3 regions of the Intrasporangium mesophilum genome follow, and region 2 is predicted to be linked to each of the others. Evidence: predicted binding sites of a transcription regulator. Region 2 holds the regulator's gene; each other region holds the start of a gene.
What was found. The regulator LexA, encoded in region 2, represses DNA repair genes until DNA is damaged. The targets are predictions, from matches to a motif close to TCGAACANNTGTTCGA.
Positions count from the first base shown of each region.

Region 1: a site for LexA is predicted at 1,943-1,958, ahead of ACYVLP_RS11310 (alpha-ketoglutarate-dependent dioxygenase AlkB). Genes of this name have one in related genera too.
Region 3: a site for LexA is predicted at 1,205-1,220, ahead of ruvC (crossover junction endodeoxyribonuclease RuvC). Genes of this name have one in related genera too.

Region 1 is NZ_BAAGRF010000012.1:129,879-133,147, reverse strand. It holds gene ACYVLP_RS11325 (Fur family transcriptional regulator) at 1-261, shown strand, start outside; gene ACYVLP_RS11320 (isoprenyl transferase) at 297-1,082, opposite strand; gene recO (DNA repair protein RecO) at 1,111-1,839, opposite strand; gene ACYVLP_RS11310 (alpha-ketoglutarate-dependent dioxygenase AlkB) at 1,981-2,631, shown strand; gene ACYVLP_RS11305 (maleylpyruvate isomerase family mycothiol-dependent enzyme) at 2,645-3,269, shown strand, end outside.
Region 2 is NZ_BAAGRF010000029.1:170,863-174,131, reverse strand. It holds gene ACYVLP_RS20685 (Sir2 family NAD-dependent protein deacetylase) at 1-784, shown strand, start outside; gene ACYVLP_RS20680 (phosphotransferase) at 774-1,811, shown strand; gene lexA (transcriptional repressor LexA) at 1,823-2,530, opposite strand; gene ACYVLP_RS20670 (LysM peptidoglycan-binding domain-containing protein) at 2,778-3,200, shown strand.
Region 3 is NZ_BAAGRF010000003.1:325,831-329,099, reverse strand. It holds gene ruvA (Holliday junction branch migration protein RuvA) at 1-532, opposite strand, end outside; gene ruvC (crossover junction endodeoxyribonuclease RuvC) at 529-1,155, opposite strand; gene ACYVLP_RS02910 (YebC/PmpR family DNA-binding transcriptional regulator) at 1,321-2,079, opposite strand; gene pdxT (pyridoxal 5'-phosphate synthase glutaminase subunit PdxT) at 2,177-2,809, opposite strand; gene kynU (kynureninase) at 2,986-3,269, shown strand, end outside.

The DNA of each region.
Region 1 (3,269 bases), on a different contig from region 2:
GTCTACCGCGCCCTCCAGTCGATGGTCGAGGCCGGCACGGTCGACGTGCTGCGCACCGACGACGGCGAGGCCGTCTACCGCGCCTGCTCGAACCACCACCACCATCACCTGGTGTGCCGGGAGTGTGGCAAGACGGTCGAGGTCGAGGGGCCCACCGTCGAGAGCTGGGCCGACCAGGTGGCGAGCGAGCACGGCTTCACCGGCGTGACCCACAGCCTGGAGATCTTCGGCACCTGCGCCGACTGCAGTCCTCCCACCTGACCGAACGCCGCGTGCGGTGACGACGACCGGGTGGCTCAGCGGCTCCGGGGCGTGTCGACCGCTCCGCCGTACCGGCGGTCGCGCGCGACGTACTCCTCGATCGCGGACCAGAGGTCACGCCGGTCGTAGTCCGGCCAGAGCCGGTTCTGGAACACCATCTCGGCATAGGCCGACTGCCACAGCAGGAAGTTGCTCGTGCGCTGCTCACCCGACGACCTGACGAACAGGTCGACGTCAGGCATCGTCGGCTCCTCGAGGTAGCGCTGGATGGTCCGCTCGTCGACGCCGCTGGGCTTGAGCCGACCTGCCTTGGCGTCGTAGGCGATTCGCTGCACCGCATCGGCCAGCTCCGCGCGACCGCCGTAGTTCACGCAGAAGTAGAGCGTGAGCCCGGTGTTGTGCTTCGTGAGCTCCTGGGCGATCTCGAGCTCCTTGACCACCGACCTCCACAGGCGCGGCGTTCGGCCGACCCAGCGCATCCGGACGCCCCACTCGTGCAGCTGGTCCCGTCGCCGCCGGATCACGTCACGGTTGAACCCCATGAGGAAACGCACCTCGTCCGGCGAGCGGCGCCAGTTCTCGGTCGAGAACGCGTAGGCCGACAGATGGGTCACCCCGACCTCGATGGCCCCGGCGACCACGTCGAGCAGTGATGCCTCCCCGGCCTCGTGGCCCTTCGTCCGCGGCAGGCCGCGCTGGTTCGCCCAGCGGCCGTTGCCGTCCATGACGATGGCCACGTGGCGCGGCAGCAGCCCGCTCGGGATCGTCGGCGGCGTGGCGCCGGACGGGTGCGCGAAGGGCCTGGCGTAGGGCGGGGTCATGGGTCTCCGTCGAGGTCGCTGGGTGGGCTCAGGCACGCTCGACGAGAGGCAGGGACCGCAGGCCGCGCTCGATGTGCCACTGGAGGAAGGCTGCCACCATCCCGCTGCCCTGGCGGCGGTGACGCGGGTCGCTCGAGTCGGCCACGTCCCAGTCACCCGAGAGGAGTGCCGCGAGGAGCTCGAACGTCTCGGGCGCAGGCGCGCTCGACCCGGGTGGACGGCATACGGGGCAGACGGCGCCGCCGGACTGCACGTTGAAGGCACGGTGGGGCCCCAGCGCGCCGCACTTGGCGCAGTCGACGAAGCTCGGCGCCCAGCCCGCCACGGCGAGTGAGCGCAGCAGGTACGCGTCGAGGACGAGGCCGGGGTCGTGGGCGCGCTCGGCGAGCGAGCGAAGAGCGCCGGCGAGCAGGAGGTACTGCTGCGTCTGTGGCTCGTGCTCCTCCGTGAGCTGGATCGCGGTCTCGAGCATCGAGGTCGCGCAGGTGTACGCGGCGTACTCGCGGGCGATGGCGTCGCCGTACGGCGCGAGGGTCTCCGCCTGGGTCACGGTGTCGAGGTTGCGACCCTCGTAGCACTGGACATCGACGACCATGCCCGGCTCGAGGCGGGCGCCGAACCGCGACTTCGTCCGGCGGACGCCCTTGGCCACGGCGCGGACCCGGCCGCGGGTGCGGGTCAGCATCGTGATGATGCGGTCGGCCTCGCCCAGCTTGTGGGTGCGCAGCACGATCGCCTCGTCACGGTAGAGCGGCATGGCGCCATTGTCCCTCACGAGTCGAGTGGTCAAATCGACGTGCCGGGGCGCGTCGTGCACGGATCGCTCGGCGGGGAAGTGTTTCCACACGACCCACAGCCTGTCGAACACCTGTTCGAGGATCTGGGTTATCGTAGTCCTATGGACCTCACCCTTCAGGGGTCGCTGCTCGACCTCACCGACGACATGACCCTGCGCGACGTCCGCGCCGGCCTGCGCCGCCACGTGCTCGGCCAGGGGGCGTGGGTCGACGTCCGCCCAGGGTGGCTCGCCGCCGGCGACGAGCTGTTCACGGCGTTGCTGCACGACGTGCCATGGCGAGCCGAGCGGCGGCAGATGTATGACTCGGTGGTCGACGTCCCACGCCTGACCTGTTTCTACGCGCCTGACGAGCCGCTCCCCCACCCGATGCTCGTCGCCGCCCGCGACGCGCTGAGCGCCCACTATGCCGCCGAGCTCGGCGAGCCCTTCGTCACGGCGGGCCTGTGCCTCTACCGCGACGGCCGCGACAGCGTGGCGTGGCACGGCGACCGCATCGGCCGTTCGAAGGATCTCGACACCATGGTCGCGATCCTGTCGCTCGGCTCGGCTCGGACACTGGCGATGCGCCCGCGCGACGGCCATCTCGTCGCCGGGACCCGCCAAAAGAGCTTGCGCTTCCCGCTGGCCCATGGTGACCTCGTCGTCATGGGCGGCTCGTGCCAGCGGACGTGGGATCATTCGATCCCGAAGACATCCGACCCGGTCGGGCCGCGCATTTCCGTTCAGTTCCGTGTGGCGGGTGTCCGCTGACAGGAGACGATGTATGCCGTTTCGCCCGACCGCTGGCGACCTTCCCTTTCTCACGCACCTGGCGCAGGACTCCGCGCGCTTCCGCGCCGTGCTCGCGCAGGCCCCCGCGGCCAGCCGTGTCCCGACCTGCCCCGACTGGGACACCGACGACCTGATCTGGCACCTCGGCGAGGTCCAGTGGTTCTGGGGGGAGATCGCCGAGCGTCGCCTCACCGATCCGGCAGACCTCGAGGCCATGAACGCGACACGACGCGAGCGCCCCACCGACCGAGCCGGCCTCCTCGGCTTCTTCGACCAGTCCAGCGAGCGCCTCCAGCGAATGCTGACGCAGCTGCCTCCCGAGACCGAGCTGTGGATGTGGGCCGACGACCGCACGGCCGGCTACATCCGCCGCAGGCAGGCGCACGAAGCGTTGGTGCACCGCATCGACGCCGAGCTCACGGCCGGAGCCGACCGGGCGCCGATCGACTGTCGCCTGGCGGCCGACGGTGTCGACGAGGTGCTACGGATCATGCGTGGGTACGACCCCGAGCCCGGGCTGACGCACGTCGCGACAGGTCCGGGCGTGACGATCGCCACGGTCGACGCCATGCACTCATGGACCGTGACGCCAGTGCGTATCACCGGCACCGACGCGG
Region 2 (3,269 bases):
CACCGAGTCAGGGATCCCCGACTACCGCGGACCCGACGGCACGCGACGCGTCCAGCCGATGACTTTCGGGGAGTTCAAGGGGTCGAGCGAGGCGCGTCGTCGGTACTGGGCGCGCAGCTACATCGGGTGGCAGCGCTTCAAGGCGGCGGAGCCCAACGACGGTCATCGCGTCGTGACCGACCTTCAGCGGGCCGGCTACGTCGGTCCCGTCATCACCCAGAACGTCGACGGTCTGCACCAGGCCGCGGGTGCCCGGGACGTCGTCGAGCTGCACGGGTCGCTCGAGCGTGCGGTCTGTCTCATCTGCGGGGAGATCACGACCCGGCTGGGTCTGCACGAGCGGATGACCGAGGCCAACCCCGGCTTCATGGCACGCTTCTCCGAGGCCGCGGCACGCGTCGGGTCCCAATGGGGCGAGCAGGTGCGCCCCGACGGCGACATCGTGCTCGCCGACGAGCTGGTCGACTCCTTCCACACACCCCGATGCCTGGTCTGCGGCAACGACACCGTCAAGCCGGACGTCGTCTTCTTCGGAGAGTCCGTGCCAAAGGCGTTGGTGGACAGGTGTTTTCGACTTGTCGACGACGCAGGTGCCGTGTTGGTGCTCGGTTCTTCGTTGTCGGTCATGAGCGGCTACCGCTTCGTCCGGCATGCCCATCAACGCGGCATACCGGTGGCGATCGTCACGCGGTCGGCCACCCGTGGCGACGCCCAGGCCACCACGAGAGTCCACGAGAGGCTCGGCCCCACGCTGCGCCGCCTCTGGAGTGCCCTTGAGCACTGACCCGCGGTGGTATGCCGCCCTGCCGGAGTCGGGCCCCGGCCCGTCCGAGCGCTGGACGTCCGCCGACTTCGCGGCCGAGCTGCAGGCGTGGGTGGGAGGCGCGCTGGGATCTCTCGGGCACGAGCTCGTCGGCCTCGAGCCGGTGCACCAGCGACCCTGGTCTACGGTGTGGCGCGCCCGGGCCGACGACGGCGGACTGTTCTGGGCCAAGCAGAACTGCGCACACCAGAGCTTCGAGGCGCACCTGCTCGTCGTGCTCGACCGCCTGGCCGGGGATCGGGTGGTCCCGGTGGCCGCGGCGGACATCGAGCGTGGCCTACACCTCGTGCCCGACCAAGGGCCGGTCTATGCCGAAATGGTGCCAGAGGACGACATCGACGCATGGTGCACGGTCGCCGTCGAGGCGATGCACCTGCAGCGCGAGCTCTTGGGGCGCGAGGCTGAGCTCGCCGCTGCCGGGCTCACGAGAATCCGCACGGCGGATGCTGCCGACTACGTGACCGCCCGGGCCGCGTCGCTCGCGGGCCTGCCAGCCGGTGACCCTCGACGGATGCCTGCGGACGAGGCCGCCACGGTGTGCGCACTCGATCCTGTGATCCGTGGCTGGGCGGCCCAGGTCGAGGCGCTCGACCTACCGGACACGTTGGTGCACAACGACCTTCACGAGCACAACGTCTTTGCGACAGACGGGCAGCTGCGCTTCTTCGACTTCGGAGACGCCGTGATCGCGAACCCGCTCTGGTCACTGCTCATCCCCCTGCGGGTGATGTCGAGCCGGCTGGAGGCCGGGGTGGATGACCCACGGTTGCGCCGGGTGGCGGACGCCGCAACGGAGGTGTGGGGTGACCTTCGGCCCGTCGGTGAGCTCCGGGCGGCCCTGCCGGCGGCCTTGCAGCTGGCGCGACTGGGTCGGGTCGAGGCGTGGCTTCGGGTCGTGGCGACGATGACGCCGTCCGAGCTGGCCGACTTCGGTGACTCGCCCAGCTGGTGGCTGGCATCGCTGCAGGAGGAACCGCCGCTGAGCTGACCGGTGACGGCTCAGACGCGGCGCAGGACGGCGGTGACCTTGCCGAGGATCGTCGCGTCGTCGCCGTCGATCGGCTCGAAAGCCTGGTTGTGGGGGAGCAGCCAGACGTGGCCGTCCTTGCGCTTGAACGTCTTGACCGTGGCCTCGTTGTCGAGCAGGGCCGCGACGATGTCGCCGTTGTCGGCTGTCTGCTGTCGTGACACCACGACCCAGTCGCCGTCGCAGATCGCGGCGTCGATCATCGAGTCTCCGACGACCTTGAGCAGGAAGAGCTCGCCCTCGCCGACAATCTGCTTCGGCAGCGGGAAGACGTCGTCGACGAGCTCCTCAGCAGTGATCGGCACTCCCGCGGCGATCCGACCCAGGACCGGGACGTATGCCGCCTGGGGACGCGAGTCGCCGCTGTCGGTCTCGAGGTCGTGGCGCTGCACGCTGAGGTCGATGTCGCCACGGCGCTGCGACGGGCGGGCGTCGGGCGAGACGACCTCGATCGCGCGCGGACGGTTGGGGTCGCGACGGACGTAGCCCTTCGTCACGAGGGCGTTGAGCTGGTGCGAGACGCTGGACGGGCTGGCCAGGCCGACCGCGTCACCGATCTCACGCATGCTCGGCGGGTATCCACGCCGGTCCACGGAGTTGCGGATGACCTCGAGCACACGCCGCTGGCGCACGGTCAGCCCGTCGCCCTTGTCGCGGTCGGGAAACTCGGTCACGCCCATGATGTCCCCTTCGTCGTGCTCGTCAGACCCCGATGTCCGGCTTGCGGTGAGCGCCGCTCGAGCGCTCGTGAGGGCCAGTGTCAGTGGTGACTGGTGTGGTTGGTGGTGTGAGAACAGCGTACGAGGTTCGAACACAGTTGCCAAACACCTGTTCGATGCGTGTCTCGACTTCGTCGAACAGACGTGCTACAACTCGTACAGACGTTCTATCGAACACCTGTTCGTTCGGCAGCAAGGGGAGGTCATCATGAGCGCCATCGTCGTCGAGGCAGCGCACCGGCAGCAGGCTCAGGGGGCCCTGTGCGACCCGCTCCCGTCCCCGCGCGGGCGTGGCCATCTCGTGCTCGTGCCCACCGGTCCGGATGCGCTCGGTCCGGCATCTAGGGCGCACTCACGTCTTCGTCTGACCCGGCGCGGGCGGCTCGTCATCGCGCTCCTCGTCGCCGCCGTTGTTGCCGTGCTCGGGGTGGCAGCGGCCGTCCAGCGCGCCGGCGCCGTCAGCGAGCCGCGGGTCATCACCGTGCAGCCGGGCCAGACCCTGTGGGGCATCGCCTCGCGGGAGCTGCCGGACCTGCCGGTCACCAGCGGCATCGTCGAGCTTCAGCTCGCCAACAGCCTGTCGACCTCGCAGATCCACATCGGTCAGCGGCTCGTCATCCCGACGCCCTGACGCCGCGCCGCCGGGCCCTCTTCTGGTGACAGGCCCGGCTCCATGGCAGCCGCGTTGGCTCCACCTTCA
Region 3 (3,269 bases), on a different contig from region 2:
CCACCTTGTCCAGTGCGTCCTCGGCCTGGCGAGCGGTCCAGCCGAGACCGACGAGGGCCTCGCGAACCTGCTCGCGCCACAGCTCGCCGGAGTCGAGGTGGACGGGCTCCGCGGTCCCGGTGGAGCTCGGGAGCGCCCCGATCTTGTCCTTCAGCTCGAGCACGAGCCGCTCGGCGCCCTTACGGCCGATGCCGGGCACCTTCGTGAGTGCGACGAGGTCGCCGGTGCCCAGGGCGACGCGGACTGCGTCGGGCGAGTGCACGGCAAGCATGGCGAGCGCGAGCCGGGGCCCCACCCCCGACACGGTCTGGACCGTCTCGAAGATGACCTTCTCGTCGTCTGTCGCGAAGCCGTAGAGCGTCAGGGAGTCCTCGCGGACGACGAGGGAGGTCGCGAGCTCGGTCGGCTGCCCCAGGTGCACCGACGCGGCCGTTGCCGGAGTCGTGTGGACGAGCATGCCGACTCCCCCGACCCCGACGACGACCGAGTCGAGGCCGACCTTGAGGGCGGTGCCGGACAGCGAGGCGATCATCGAGGTTGGGCTCCAGTGGTCGGGTGTGCGGGGAGGTTGCGGGCCGGACGACCTGTGGGTGTCCGGACCTTTCGGGCCGCCGGTATGCCGCCGGGGCGGGTGCCACCGCGGGCCAGGGCCTCGCGGTGCGCCTCTTCCAGCCGGCTCTGGGTGCCACCGCGCCAGACGTGGCAGATCGCGAGCGCGAGTGCGTCGGCGGCGTCTGCGGGCTTGGGAGCACGCTCGAGCCCGAGCAGCCGGGTGACCATCGTGGTGACCTGGGCCTTGTCGGCACGCCCGCTGCCGCTGACCGCGGCCTTGACCTCGGTCGGGGTGTGCAGCGCGACGGGCAGGCCGCGACGCTCGGCGAGAATCATGACGATCCCGGTGACCTGCGCGGTGCCCATGACGGTCGAGACGTTGGTGTCGGCGAAGACCCGTTCGATCGCGACCGCCTCGGGGCGGTGCCGGTCGAACCACAGACGAAGCTCGTCCTCCACGGCGACCAGGCGCTTCGGCGTGGGGTCGCCGGAGGGTGTCCGGATCACTCCGACCTCGACGAGGGACAAGCGCCGCCCGGGCACGCCGTCGACGACTCCCACGCCACAGCGGGTCAGCCCGGGGTCGACGGCGAGGACGCGCACGGCATACCTCCTCGGGTTGTGGTCGGGGCGCGACGCTGGGCGGCCTCATGCGAACAGGTGTTCGGCTCCCACCGTATCCACCCCGCCGGGAAAGGACGGGAGGCACGCCGTCACCGGCGTGCCTCCCTCGCACCGCGGAACGTCGGGTGCGTGTGTCGGTGGCGCTCAGTCCTCGTCGTCGAGCTGGGCGAGGACGTCGTCGGGGATGTCGCCGTTGGCGAAGACGTTCTGCACGTCGTCGCTGTCCTCGAGCGCCTCGATGACCCGGATCATCTTCTTGGCGCCGTCGAGGTCGAGTGGGACCTGGAGGTTCGGCACGAAGGAGGCCTCAGCGGAGTCGTAGTCGATCCCCGCGTCCTGCACGGCCTTGCGGACGGCCACGAAGTCGGTCGCCTCGGAGACGATCTCCCAGGTGTCGCCATTGTCGTTGACCTCCTCGGCGCCGGCTTCGAGCACGACCTCGAGGATCTCGTCCTCCGAGCCGGCGTCCTTGGGCACGATGACGACGCCCTTGCGGTTGAACACGTACGCCACGGACCCGGGGTCGGCCAGCTGCCCTCCGTTGCGCGTCAGCGCGGTGCGCACCTCTGCCGCCGCGCGGTTCCGGTTGTCGGTGAGGCACTCGATGAGCACGGCGACGCCGTTCGGGGCATACCCCTCGTACATGATCGTCTGGTAGTCGGCCCCGCCGCCCTCGGCGCCCGACCCGCGCTTGACGGCGCGGTCGATGTTGTCGTTGGGCACCGACGACTTCTTGGCCTTCTGGATCGCGTCGTAGAGCGTCGGGTTGCCGGTCGGGTCACCGCCACCCTGGCGGGCCGCGACCTCGATGTTCTTGATGAGCTTGGCGAAGAGCTTGCCGCGCTTGGCATCGATGGCAGCCTTCTTGTGCTTCGTGGTGGCCCATTTGGAGTGGCCGCTCATGCAGTGTCCTCGCGTTCGTGTGCTGTGTCGCGTTCCTGGATGTCGCGCATGCCGGGTGTCGCCGCCGGTGATCGCGTCGCCGGGTGTCGCGCCCGAGCTACCGGCGGTGCGCTCTGACGATCGAGACGAACTCGGCGTGGATCCGGCGGTCGCCACCCAGCACCTCGGGGTGGAACGAGGTCGCCATGAGGTTCCCTTGCCGGACCGCGACGATCCTACCGGCGGCGGGGCCTTCGCTCACGCGGGCAAGCACGTCGACACCCGAACCGGCCTCCTCCACCCAGGGCGCGCGGATGAAGACGGCGTGCACGGTGCCCGCGTGCGACTCGTCGAGCCAGGCGTACTCGAGGTTCTGCTCGAAGGAGTCGACCTGGCGGCCGAAGGCGTTGCGGCGGACCGTCACGTCGAGGCCGCCGAGGGTCTCCTGGTCCGGCCGCGCGTCGGCGATGCGGTCCGCGAGCATGATCATCCCGGCACACGAGCCGTAGGCGGGCATGCCGTCGGCGATCCGCTTGCGCAGCGGCTCCTGCAGCTCGAAGGCTCGGACGAGCTTGTCCATCACCGTCGACTCGCCGCCGGGGATGACGAGCCCGTCGACCCGCTCGACCTCTTCGGGTCGTCGGACGGTGACCGCCTCGGCGCCGAGTGCGGTCAGGGTCGCCAGATGTTCTCGCACGTCACCCTGGACGGCGAGCACGCCGATACAGGGCGCGGTGGTGCGTGGTGCCATGGGCGCGAGCGTAACTGTCGCGGCAACACACCCGGAAACCGAGAGCTCGCGACGGTTGCAGCTGGCCGGAGCTCTCGGTTTCCGGGTGTGTTGCGGGTCGAGGCGGTCTGGGATGCGAGACAGTGTCGCGAAGGCGCGACTGACGTGGCGACCGCGGCACGGGATACGTTGCGCCCATGACCTCCCAGACGCTCGACACGCTCCGGGCCCGCGCCGAGGCCGCGGACGCCGCCTCACCGCTGCGGGCCACGCGAGACCTGTTCACGCTGCCCGACGGCGTCATCTACCTCGACGGCAACTCGCTCGGGGCGCTGCCCAACGCCGTGCCCGCCGCCGTCCAGGACGTGGTGCACCGGCAGTGGGGCGAACGGCTCATCCGGTCGTGGAACGAGGCTGACTGGTGGGGTGCCCAGACGCGCATCGGCGACGCGGTGGGCCGTCTCGTCGGAGCGGCGCCCGG